4 regions of the Pseudoalteromonas sp. SWN29 genome follow, and region 1 is predicted to be linked to each of the others. Evidence: predicted binding sites of a transcription regulator. Region 1 holds the regulator's gene; each other region holds the start of a gene.
The links. The regulator LexA, encoded in region 1, represses DNA repair genes until DNA is damaged. The targets are predictions, from matches to a motif close to TACTGTATNNNNATACAGTA.

Region 1 (3,217 bases):
GGTTAGCGTCTTTTTTCACAGCAAAATCAGGTACCCACCAAGAGTGAATAACATCATCAGAGGTCATTAAAAAACGTACTTTTTGGTTTATTGGCAGTACAAGCGGTTTATCTACTTCAAGTAAATAATTAGGATTTTTATCTGCAAGATTCGCTATTTCGTCTTGAGGGGTGGATAAAATAGAATAAAATGCGACGTCTTCGCCCATATATTCATAGTGCCATTTCCATTGCGAACCTGTAATTTTAATAGTGAGATCAGCTTTGCTGGCATCTTCCATTGCAATTAGGGTTTTAGTGGCTGGTACTGCCATAGCAATTAAAATAACGAATGGAATAGCTGTCCAAAGTATTTCTACTTTAGTGCTTTCGTGAAATTGGGCAGGTACAGCCCCTTTAGATTTACGGTGATGAATCAGTGCCCAAAACATAATTGCGAACACTATCACCCCAATCACACAACATATTATAAATATGGTCATGTGCAGCTGATATACATTATTGCTTATATCGGTTACGCCTTTGCGCATATTGTACTGGCTGTTAGCCAAAACATGCTGCGGAAAAACAATCAATACAAGCCACAAGGTAGAGGTCAGTTTACCCATGTGACGGCTCCTTTGATGCTATTGCGAGTGCGAAGAGGCATACGGCTTAAACGCCAATTCGTTATTTTTATTATTTAACCAATCTTGTTTTTTTGACTGGTATCGCTGCCCCAACAAAGAGTTTGTATATTGTGTGTTCTCAAAACTGAAAAGCTGTGAGTTATTGTTAGTTCAGCACACTAATAATTAGCTAAAAAATGAGCAACAAGCAAGCTTTAGTATAAAAAACAACCAGGTGATATTAAGTAATTAATAAAAAACCAGCAATCAACTAGACAACTAAAAGTTCAAAAAACGAGCAAAACAAAGGGGTTTAACGCTTTAGGGAGGGGGGGAGTATGAGTTCAAAAAAGTTTACAGCTTAAATAATTAGTTCGCTGTTTAAGCTATATTTTTAGTACGAATTTTAAAACAAAAATGCGCACTAAAAAGTGCGCATTAATAAATTGATTGTTTAAAGCAATCTAAAAACTACATCCAATCGGCATTTCTTATTACGCCAACAGCTAGGCCTTCAATGTTAAAAGACTCATTCTCAAGGTCTACTTCAATAGATTCAAAATCGTCGTTTTCAGCATGAAGTAACACTTTACGACCCGCTTTCTCAAGACGTTTTACAGTTACGTCTTCGTCTAGGCGCGCAACAACAACTTGTCCGTTTTCAGCGGTTTGAGTACGATGTACAGCAAGTAAATCGCCATCCATAATACCAATATCCTTCATGCTCATACCATTAACGCGTAGTAAAAAATCGGCGGCGGGTTTAAACATTAATGGATCGATTTTACAGTGACTTTCAACGTGCTCTTGCGCCAAAATAGGTGAACCAGCAGCAACACGCCCTATAAGTGGTAAACCTAATTGTTCAGGCTCTTCTTCTTCAATTAATTGAATACCACGGCTTGCACCTGGTTTCATTTTAATTGCGCCTTTTTTAGCAAGTGCTTTTAAATGTTCTTCTGCAGCATTGGCACTTTTAAAACCTAGTGTTTGCGCTATTTCAGCACGTGTAGGAGGCATACCAGTGTCTTTAATAAAAACTTTAATTAGTTCGAGTATTTGAGCTTGGCGGTTCGTTAATGGTCGCATACAACTGGTTTTCCATACAGTACATTTAACTGTGAGTATATACAGTTAAATAAAAATCGCAAATTTAAATTATGTCTTAAAATAGCCAAAGTAATTTCACTTGTGTACATTTTAGGGATATAACTAAAGCTAAGTTTAAAAATGATTAAAAAGGCAAAGGAGTCGTTATGAGTATTTGGTATCAACCTATTACTTTAGAGTTTTGCAAACAGCTAGATGAAGGTATTAATGGTCAAGGTACGCTGATGAAAACTATGGGGATAGAAATCACAGAAATTGGTGATGATTACTTAGTTGCAACTATGCCTGCCATACCTGAGCATCATAACCCAATGGGAATGGTTCACGGTGGTGCTAATGTTGTACTTGCCGAAACAGTAGCGAGTTATGCTGCTAACTTTGTTGTCGATTTCACAAAATTTTACTGTGTAGGGCAGGAAATTAGCGCAAGCCATTTAAAAGCATCTCGCAATGGTACTTTAACTGCCACGGCAAGAGCATTTCATATTGGCAAACGTAGTTCAGTATGGGAAATAAAAATTACAAATAGCCGCAATGAGCTGTGCTGCGTATCAAAAATGACCGCAGCAGTCGTAGAGCGAAGATAGTTACTTTTCGATTGGGTAAATTGTAATTTCCATACCCGCACCAATCGCAGATATACGTAATAATGTATCTGCATCTAAGGCTTGGTTAAAGCACTTAGGAGATGTGCCTGATTCAAAGCCAATATCAAACGTTCTACGTGAACAACCTAACCATTGCTTTAGCGCGTTACGCGAACACGATTCAATAAGTTCACATATATGGTTTATTGCTTTATCAGGCGTGCTAACTTCACCTGTAGCTTCAATACGCGCTAATTGACGGTATTCGTCTTTGTCATAATGTAAAATCGTCGCGACTTTCTTCAAATCTGCCACTAGCAAACTAATATCTTGCTTTGATTCAAGCTCAAGATCTACATTTAAAAATTGAATTTCCGACATCGTTTCGTATTTATCCTCTAATAATTTCATTGCAAACTTTAACGCAGTTTTACCGTTATACCAAATCAACTATGCCCTATTAACCACTTTATATGGATATTTCGCAGCTTTTAAGTATTTTTTAGCATTTAAAGCTAGCTGGATATCAAACATCCAGCTCAATTAGACAAATAAGTCATGTTAGGAATTTAAGTGTAATCTTTTTTATTTTTAAATGATTACAGTAAGCTATAGTTTAAACTGCGACAAAATGTCGCAGTAACTAATCCCATTAATGTAATAAACTAACTTCTAAAAATAATAAGACTAAAACATGAATAAAAAAATATTTAAACATGCGCGCAAGTTACATAAATGGTTAGGTTATTTATTAGCACTACAAATTTTAGCATGGTTGCTAGGTGGCTTAGTTATGAGCGCAATTCCACTTGATAAAGTACACGGCAAACATCTAGCAACAAAAGTACTTAGTAAATCATTTACACAAGCCGACTACCCAACATCACTTGATAATATTACGTCGCAAGTCGCT
Region 2 (3,217 bases), on a different contig from region 1:
CAGTAGGTATTAATTTTGTCTCACCCGGTAAAACTTGTAAAATATCATCAATACAAGCTCTAAGATCTATAGCAGCAGAGCCATCTGTAGCATACTCTGGCATAGGAATTTCAGTACCGACTTTAGGATTTACAATTTTTAATTCAACTTTTTTCATTTTAAATTTTCTACTCTAAATAAATTTATAAAAATAATATAGATAATATAACTTAACGACCAGTCGTAAACTCATGCCAAGAATCAATTAAATCAATAAAATCTTCAAAACCACAACCACTGCTTAAACCATTTTCTTCAAGTGCTAAATCGTCATCTTGATACGCGATTAGGTCTTCACTATCTTGATGAAGTGCATGGGCTTCAAATAATGCTTCGTCTTTCGTTAGGATTAAATCTATTTCTTGACCCTTTAGCGTTAGCGGCTCATAGCTTGAACTCACCGATGTAATAAGCGCTTGCACCATGGCTACTTTTTCTTTGCCTATTTCTTCGTTTAGCCAGCGACCAATAATGGCATGTTCGCTACTTATTTTAATACGTAACCCGCTAATAGGATCGCGAATAAATTGATATTCCATAGGGTTTGCCTGTAAATCTTTCATTGCGTAATTATATACGTAAACGCCCGTAAACCACAGGACATATAAAGCAAAATAGCGCCACAAGGGCGCTATTTTAATAAACTTTAAAGCCGTTAACTTCGCGATCTATAACGCGCAGCATCAATAATCGACCATAAGTAAATAATAGGCACAAGTACAAAGCCTACAAGCACATAAACTAGTGCGTAACTTATTATAATAGCGAGTGCAAAAAATATAGCGGCTAAAATACGCCCCTGTACTAACTGACCTAAACCAGGAAAAAATATATTACATATTGCTGCAATTACGTTACCGCCAGAACCTTGATCTGCCATACTAACCTCTGTATTTATTTAATTTTATAATTATTTACTTACACACTTTATGCCAATTTATTAAAGCTTACAAATCAAATAGTTAAATTAGTCTAGATTTAAGGAGTTAGTAAATTTTGCTAAATTTAGGTCAAATTAGCAATTTCTGTTATGCGTTTGCACTTTTCCGCTTGTTTAAATAAGTAGCAAGTCACTCGTTTTGAACACTATTTTATAAATAGCTGTTTATAAAAACAGTATTTTATTTAGCCTAACAAAAACACCTGTTATACTGCCCACAATATTGATTAAAAAGGCGTAACGATGGACGTTTCACAATTACTCGATGGCTTAAATGACAAACAACGCGATGCCGTTGCAGCCCCACTACAAAACATGCTGGTATTAGCAGGTGCTGGGTCTGGTAAAACACGAGTGTTAGTTCATCGTATTGCGTGGCTTATGCAAGTTGAGCAAGCCTCTGCTTACAGTATTTTTGCAGTTACCTTTACTAATAAAGCAGCTAAAGAAATGCGTAGCCGCGTTGAAGAAACACTAAAAGCCCCTGTAGGTGGTATGTGGATTGGTACGTTCCATGGTTTATCGCATCGTATTTTACGTGCTCATCACCGTGAAGCTAACTTACCAGAAGCCTTTCAAATTTTAGACTCTGACGATCAGCTTCGGATGATCAAGCGCTTATTAAAATCGATGAATATTGATGATAAAAAATGGCCTGCTAAACAATTTGGCTGGTACATAAGCGCCAAAAAAGATGAAGCACTTCGCCCTAAAGATATTCAAGCATACGATATTAATGAGCAAATGATGCTGCGTGTTTACGCCGCCTATCAAGAGGCCTGCGATCGCGCAGGCTTAGTAGACTTTGCTGAAATATTACTACGTAGCTACGAAGTATTAAAAAATAACCCTACGTTACTACGCCATTATCAGCAACGCTTTGCCCATATGCTAGTAGATGAGTTTCAAGATACAAATACCATTCAATATGCGTGGTTAAAATTACTTGCTGGCGATACAAATAGCATTATGATTGTAGGCGACGATGACCAAAGCATTTACGGTTGGCGTGGTGCTAAAATCGAAAACATTAAACGTTTTTTAACTGACTTCAGCGCAGAAACCATTCGTCTGGAGCAAAACTACCGTTCAACTGCAACTATTTTGAAAGCGTCTAACGCATTAATTCAAAATAACTCAGAACGTATGGGTAAAAGCTTGTGGACCGACGGTAACGATGGCGAGCCAATCTCTATTTATGCAGCATTTAATGAGTTAGACGAAGCCCGCTTTGTAAGTAGCAAATTACGAAGCTGGTTAAATGCAGGTAATGCGCTGCAAGATGCAGCAATTTTATACCGTAGTAACGCGCAATCTCGTGTACTCGAGGAAGCCATGCTGCAAGAAGGCTTAAAATACCGTATTTATGGTGGTATGCGATTCTTCGAACGACAAGAAATTAAAGATGCGTTGTCGTACTTACGCCTAGTCGGTAATCGTCAAGACGATGCCGCATTTGAGCGTGTAATTAATACGCCAGCACGCGGTATTGGCGACAAAACATTGAGCCATATACGCGACTGTGCACGAGCAGAATCGTTACCGCTTTGGTATGCCGCAAAAGCAATTGTAGAACAACAGCATTTATCTGGCCGTGCCTCTGGCGCAGTAAGTAAGTTTGTAGAGCTCGTTGAACAAATAGAAGATAAAATTAGCGATCTAACTTTACATGAGCAAGCCAAGTACACAATTCAAACCTCAGGCTTGATGGCAATGTACCAAGCTGAAAAAGGCGAAAAAGGCCGTGCTCGCGTAGAAAACTTAGAAGAGCTAATTAGCGCATGTGACCAGTACGAACTTCCTGAAGACGAAGAATACAGCTCGCCTTTACAAGGTTTTTTAGCACATACCTCACTTGAGTCAGGTGAAGGGCAAGCAGAAGAGCACGAAGACGCCGTACAAATGATGACGCTTCACTCAGCTAAAGGCTTAGAGTTTCCGTTAGTGTTTATGGTAGGCGTAGAAGAAGGCATGTTCCCTTCTCAGCAAAGTAACGAAGAGTCTGGCCGTTTAGAAGAAGAGCGCCGCCTTTGTTATGTAGGCATGACACGAGCAATGGATAAGTTATACATTAGCCATGCTGAGAGTCGCCGCTTATACGGGCAAGAAAAATACCATAGCCCATCACGCTTTTTACGCGAAATCCCTGAGGACTGCGTTGAGGAAATCCGTATTAAAACACAGGTTTCTCGTCCACCTGCTGCCGGGCGTTTTAGCGCATCAGTTAGCCATGCCGCA
Region 3 (3,217 bases), on a different contig from region 1:
GCGCGCCCTAAACGAGGCATATTGCCCTTTTCATCCGCTAAACCCGCTTTTTGGGTTACAGCAACTAACGTACCTGAAGTATCAAAAAGATCGACAAACAAGAAGGCAAAAATAACACTCAACATTGAAATATCAAAAGCTGCGGCAAAATCTAGCTGCATAAAAGTAGGCATTATTGATGGTGGCATAGCCATAACACCGTGATATTCAACAAGCCCAAAACTTAGGGCAATACCAGTCACTAATAAAATACTAATAAGTACGCCACTTTTAAAATCGCGGTATAAAAGCGCAGCTATTACAAAGAAGCTTAATATAGCCAATAACGGCCCTGGAGAAGTAATGTCGCCCAACTGCACTAATGTTGCTGGGCTTGAGACAATAATGCCTGCATTTTTAAGCGCAATTAATGCTAAAAAAGCACCTATACCCGTTGCGATAGCTCGCTTGAGCACCAGAGGTATGGCATTAATAATCCACTCTCTGACTTTAAATAAACTTAAAAATAAAAATATACAACCCGACATAAATACAGCCCCTAACGCGGCTTGCCAGGTATAACCCATTCCTAATACGACACCATAAGTAAAAAAAGCATTTAGTCCCATACCAGGTGCTAATGCTAATGGATAATTAGCCCACAAACCCATTATGAAACAGCCTATTGCAGCTGCTATACATGTTGCTGCAAATGCAGCCCCTTGATCCATCCCTGTTTCAGCAAGCATAGCCGGGTTTACAAATACAATGTATACCATAGTTATAAAGGTAGTTAGGCCAGCAACGCACTCGCGTTTAACTGTTGAATTATTTTCGCTCAGTTTAAATAAGGCTTCAAACATAATAAACTTGTGATAGTAAAAAGTGGCGGGATTTTAACATAAAAATTATCTTTTACAGGACATTTTACCTTGCTATATACTAAACTATTAAAGTAATTAAAATAATAAATTAACCAATATGCTTAAAACAACACCTTGCGAGCAAGACTTAGCGCAACAACTAGATAATATTTTAGGTTTTGTGACTCAACCTGAAAATACTTCTGTGCCTATTGATAATAAAAAAAATGAGCAAAGTACTTTAAATAAAGCCCTATATTATTTAAAAAATAATCAACCCCCATTAGCAGCAAAATGGATGCGCCTTGCTGCAATGGCAGGAAACCAAAGAGCACAGTTTTATTTAGGTTTATTTTTTGTGAAAGGTGAAGGCGTGCCACAAAGTGTATTTCATGCTGTAGCTTGGTTAAGCTTGGCAAGTAGTCAGGGATACGCCCCTGCCACTGCAGCGGTTACAGATATACGTAAGCATATTGAAACTAAGCGATTTAAAGATGCCCAATGTTATGCAGCAAGTTTGTACGAACAAATCCATCAACTCCAGTTTTCTCAGATGATCCCTCGCACGAGTGAAAACACATAGGCTAACTATGAAAAAAGTACTGTATACAGTGTTTGAAAGTACTGTATATGGTTACAAAGACAATTCTATACAGTATAAAACCCGAAAATTAAGACATTACTCAAAAATTTATTTTTAGAATACCTTCTCAAAAACAACCCTATAACAAGCTGATTAATAAAGAATTATAAATTTAAAAAATAAAAACAATGATCAAAAGCTGAATAACTGTACAAATAAATAGCATAAAAGGCTTGCACGAAAACACTGTATAAACTACTGTATATGAATACTGTATAAAAACCCAGTGAGTGAAATTATGTTACAGACTATTACCGTAAGAACAGTTAAAAGTTACCAACAAGATGAGCAAAGCGATTGCGTAAATTTGATTCAGATTGAAGATGAAATTTCAGCGACCTTTGAGCTTTTAAAAGTATTACATCAGTACAATAGTTCTAATGCTTGGACGTTATTAATTGCTCCAGACCATGTACCGAGTAAAGCTTTACTTGACTCATGCTCTATTGATACAAGTAAACTCTTAGTAATTAGGCAAAAACACCTAGTAAATTTAGAGTATGTATTAAACTCTGCATTACATAACGGAAATTTTGCAGCGGTAATTACCTGGACCGATATAGTTAATAACCAATTACTTACTAATCTATCGTTCGATTTGAGTAAAACGAATACAAAACTATACTGTTTTACTAAAAATGCTCAAACAACAGAGATACCACTCGCCCAACAAGCTTGTTAAACTAATGTTTTAGACTCTGTATTATTATTATGACCTCACTCAATACCACATTATGTTTTTGCAGCAGTGGGCACGATTATGCCAATTGCTGCGAGCCGCTTCACTTATCTGTTAAGCAAGCTGACACTCCAGAACAACTTATGCGCTCACGATTTAGTGCCTATGTTATTAAAAATGCAAAATATGTTTATCAGACCTACGCAAAAGAAAAACAAGCTGAAAACCCGGTTAAAGAAATCAATGATTTTGCTAACAGTTGTCGATTTATCAATCTTGATGTAATTAGCTCAAGCCATGATGAAGATACTGGCAATGTAGAATTTAAAGCCCAATATTTTTATCAAAACTTATTTTGTGAACTTCACGAAAAATCGCAGTTTATTAAAGAAGATTCCAAATGGCGTTATTTAGATGGTGCTATATACCCAGTTGAAGATATTAAAGTGGGCAGAAATGATGATTGCCCGTGCGGTAGTAATAAAAAATATAAAAAATGTCATAGCGTGTAATAATTTTATTTGATTACCTATAAAGTGTTTTTAAGTATCACGAGCTTTATTCGCTAGCTCAGCTTAAAAACACACTTTGTTACGCCCTTGCATTTTAGACTCATACATTTTTTCGTCTGCGATCTGTAACGTATTTTTATTACTTTCGTAAGGTTGTAATGTTGAGCCGCCAATACTAATGGTAACAAACCCGTACTCTGAATATTTATGAAGAATTTTTAAGTCGATTATATTTTTTTTGATTTTATCGGCAACACAAATTGCACCTTCAGTGCTTGTATGAGGTAAAACAACTACAAACTCTTCGCCGCCATAACGCGCTACAAAATCTGTTGGCCTTTGCAAACTATTAGTAATAGTTTGTGCAACAAGGTTTAATACCGTATCACCTTGCACATGACCATAAATATCGTTGTATTGCTTAAAGTAATCTATATCGATAAGTAGTAGCGCATAATCGACTTTTTCTCGTAAGGCACTTCGCTCCATTTTACTAAAGTGTGCATCAAAATAGCGCCGATTAAACACTTTAGTTAAATCA
Region 4 (3,217 bases), on a different contig from region 1:
ATTAAATTACTGCTGTTTTTAGTGGTACTTAAAAACGATATGATATCTGATTGGCAATCGCAACTACCAAACGATGCGCCTAATGCATTTTTAGTTAATATAACGCAAAATGAGCTTGGGCCAATTAATGAATATTTGGCACAAAAAGATATTCAGGTATCGGAGTTTTATCCAACTATTCGTGGGCGCGTAAATGCGGTAAACGGCGAGTTGGTTGCGCGTTCTGTATCGCTGCAAGACAACGAGAAAAAAGACGAAGAAGCACGTGCAGGTATTGGCCGTGAGCTAAACCTTACATGGCTTAAAGATGTGCCTGACCAAAATGAAGTAACACAAGGCGCGTGGTTTGGTGAAAATGCAACAGCCGAAGCCTCAGTAGAGGAGTCGATGCTCGAGCGTTTAGATGTTGAAATAGGCGATACGCTTACATTTTTAATTGGTTCGCAGTCGTTCGACGCTAAAATTACCAGTGTTCGTAAAGTTAATTGGGCCACGCTTAAACCTAACTTTTTTATTATTTTAAGCCCCGATGTACTTGCAGATTTTCCTGCAACGTATATTTCGTCGGTACGCATAAACCCAGAGCAAAAGCGTGACTTTAGCCAGTTATTGCGCACTTACCCAACTATTACAGCCATTGACATTGACAACTTTGTTAAGCAAATACAAACAACTATTTCGCAAGTATCACTCGCTATTGGGTTTGTACTGGCTATTGTTGTGCTGTGTGGGGCGCTTGTACTTATATCGCAAGTGCAAGCTAGCTTGGGTGAACGTATGCAAGAAATTGTAATACTTAGAACACTTGGTGCTAAAAGCCGATTAATTAAAAACGCGACCCTGTATGAGTTTTTATTACTCGGTGGTTTAGCCGGTTTAGTTGCCGCATTTTTTAGTGATATAGCGCTTTTAATTGTGCAGCAACAAATGTTTGATTTAGCCGGTAAGCTACACCCGCATATATGGATTATTGGGCCGGTAGCGGGCGGCGTATTTGTAGCCGGTTTAGGCTATTTAATGATTGCCCGAACACTTAAACAAAACACTCAAGGATTAGTGCGTGCCCTAGGGTAAGCTTAAACTAACATGCTCCTTTAAATGCCCACCTAACATGTGGGCATTTTTGTTTTCTTTGTACTGGTAATTTATACAGTGCTCTGGCATTATTAGCGTAATTTAAAAATAACAATAATGAGAATGCAAGTTTGGCCATTATTTTAGGGATCGATCCTGGTTCACGTTTGACCGGATATGGCGTTGTTGCCCACCAAGGTTCTAAATTTACATACTTAGGCAGTGGCTGTATTAAGTTAGCCGATCATCCTTTTCCGGTTAGGCTTAAAATGATTTACCAAGGCATTACACAGCTTATTGAGCAGTTTTCGCCAGAAACCTTTGCCATTGAAAAAGTATTTATGGCGCATAACCCCGATTCTGCTTTAAAACTAGGCCAAGCTAGAGGCGCAGCTATTGTGGGCGCTGCAATGGCCGACTTACCCGTATTTGAGTATTCAGCAAGGCAAATTAAGCAAGCGGTAGTAGGAAACGGTGGCGCAGATAAAACACAAGTGCAACACATGGTAAAAAATATTTTAAAACTACCCGGTACACCACAAGCCGATGCAGCTGATGCACTGGCTATTGCTATTTGCCATGCCCATTCAGAACAAAATTTAATTAAACTAGCGGGTAGCGCAAGCAAAACCGTTAGAGGACGTTTAAGGAAATAACTATGATAGGCCGCTTAAATGGTATTTTAGTCGAAAAACAGCCACCAGAAATCTTACTCGAAGTAAGTGGTGTAGGTTACGAAGTACAAATGCCAATGACCTGTTTTTACGATTTACCAAAAATTGGTGAAAACGCGATTGTTTACACTCACTTTGTAGTGCGCGAAGATGCTCAGTTATTATTTGGTTTTAATAATAAAGTTGAGCGTGCCTTATTTAGAGAGCTATTAAAAGCAAATGGCGTAGGACCAAAACTTGGTTTAGCTATTTTGTCGGGTATGTCGGCTAAGCAATTTGTGAGTTGTGTGAATAACGAAGACTCAACATCGCTTGTTAAATTACCGGGTGTAGGTAAAAAAACAGCCGAGCGTTTAGTACTCGAAATGAAAGACAGATTAAAAGATTGGGGCAATGATTTATTTACGCCATTTAGCGACAGCGCAGTAATAGAGCCAATGAGCGATGCGACAATAGCTAATAACGCAGCCGATGATGCCGTATCGGCACTGCTTGCATTAGGTTATAAATTGCCACAAGCTCAAAAAGCAGTAAAATCGATAAGCAAACCCGATATGTCTACTGAGGTTCTTATTAGAGAATCTTTAAAATCAATGTTGTGAGTAACCCATGATTGAAGCGGATCGCTTAATTGATGCGACTGAAAAAACAAATGAAGACTCTATAGATCGTGCAATAAGGCCTAAACTTTTAGCCGATTACAGAGGCCAGCCTCATGTTAAGCAGCAAATGGAAATTTTTATTGAAGCTGCTCGAACCCGTGGTGAAGCGCTCGATCATTTATTAATATTTGGCCCTCCAGGGCTTGGTAAAACCACGCTTGCAAACATTGTGGCCAACGAATTACACGTAAGCATTAAAACAACATCAGGCCCAGTACTTGAAAAAGCGGGCGATTTAGCCGCACTACTTACTAATTTAGAAGAAGGCGACGTACTGTTTATTGATGAAATACACAGACTAAGCCCGCAAGTTGAAGAAATACTCTACCCAGCGATGGAAGACTACCAGCTTGATATAATGATTGGTGAAGGCCCAGCTGCGCGTTCTATTAAATTAGATTTACCAGCATTTACACTCATAGGTGCAACCACGCGAGCAGGCTCACTTACATCGCCACTACGTGACCGTTTTGGTATTGTGCAGCGATTAGAGTTTTATTCAGTAGAGGATTTATCACATATAGTAGGGCGCTCTGCACATTATCTTGGTTTAGAAATGTGCGACGACGGCGCAACCGAAATTGCACAACGCTCGCGCGGCACACCGCGTATAGCTAACCGCTTATTGCGCCGCGTACGTGATTACACACAAGTAAAGTCTGACGGCACAGTAAACGCCGAGGTAGCTAAGCAAGCCCTTGATATGATTGACGTAGATAAAAGCGGTTTTGATTATATGGACCGAAAATATTTACTCGCCATAATTGAAAAATTTATGGGCGGCCCCGTAGGGCTCGACAATGTAGC

Region 2: a site for LexA is predicted at 1,139-1,158, ahead of uvrD (DNA helicase II). Genes of this name have one in related genera too.
Region 3: a site for LexA is predicted at 1,682-1,701, ahead of I6F53_RS18765 (SulA-like leucine-rich domain-containing protein). Genes of this name have one in related genera too.
Region 4: a site for LexA is predicted at 1,136-1,155, ahead of ruvC (crossover junction endodeoxyribonuclease RuvC). Genes of this name have one in related genera too.

What each region holds. Positions count from the first base shown of each region.
Region 1 is NZ_JADYXE010000018.1:14,310-17,526, reverse strand. Features, by position in the region: gene coxB (cytochrome c oxidase subunit II) at 1-607, opposite strand, end outside; gene lexA (transcriptional repressor LexA) at 1,079-1,696, opposite strand; gene I6F53_RS08715 (PaaI family thioesterase) at 1,864-2,304, shown strand; gene I6F53_RS08710 (hypothetical protein) at 2,305-2,685, opposite strand; gene I6F53_RS08705 (hypothetical protein) at 2,999-3,217, shown strand, end outside.
Region 2 is NZ_JADYXE010000075.1:3,264-6,480, reverse strand. Features, by position in the region: gene dut (dUTP diphosphatase) at 1-157, opposite strand, end outside; gene I6F53_RS19120 (YacL family protein) at 210-578, opposite strand; gene I6F53_RS19115 (hypothetical protein) at 695-919, opposite strand; gene uvrD (DNA helicase II) at 1,223-3,217, shown strand, end outside.
Region 3 is NZ_JADYXE010000070.1:2,059-5,275, reverse strand. Features, by position in the region: gene I6F53_RS18775 (NCS2 family permease) at 1-842, opposite strand, end outside; gene I6F53_RS18770 (tetratricopeptide repeat protein) at 961-1,425, shown strand; gene I6F53_RS18765 (SulA-like leucine-rich domain-containing protein) at 1,724-2,167, shown strand; gene I6F53_RS18760 (YchJ family protein) at 2,197-2,676, shown strand; gene I6F53_RS18755 (diguanylate cyclase) at 2,740-3,217, opposite strand, start outside.
Region 4 is NZ_JADYXE010000038.1:13,345-16,561, forward strand. Features, by position in the region: gene I6F53_RS14470 (ABC transporter permease) at 1-1,074, shown strand, start outside; gene ruvC (crossover junction endodeoxyribonuclease RuvC) at 1,206-1,730, shown strand; gene ruvA (Holliday junction branch migration protein RuvA) at 1,733-2,350, shown strand; gene ruvB (Holliday junction branch migration DNA helicase RuvB) at 2,358-3,217, shown strand, end outside.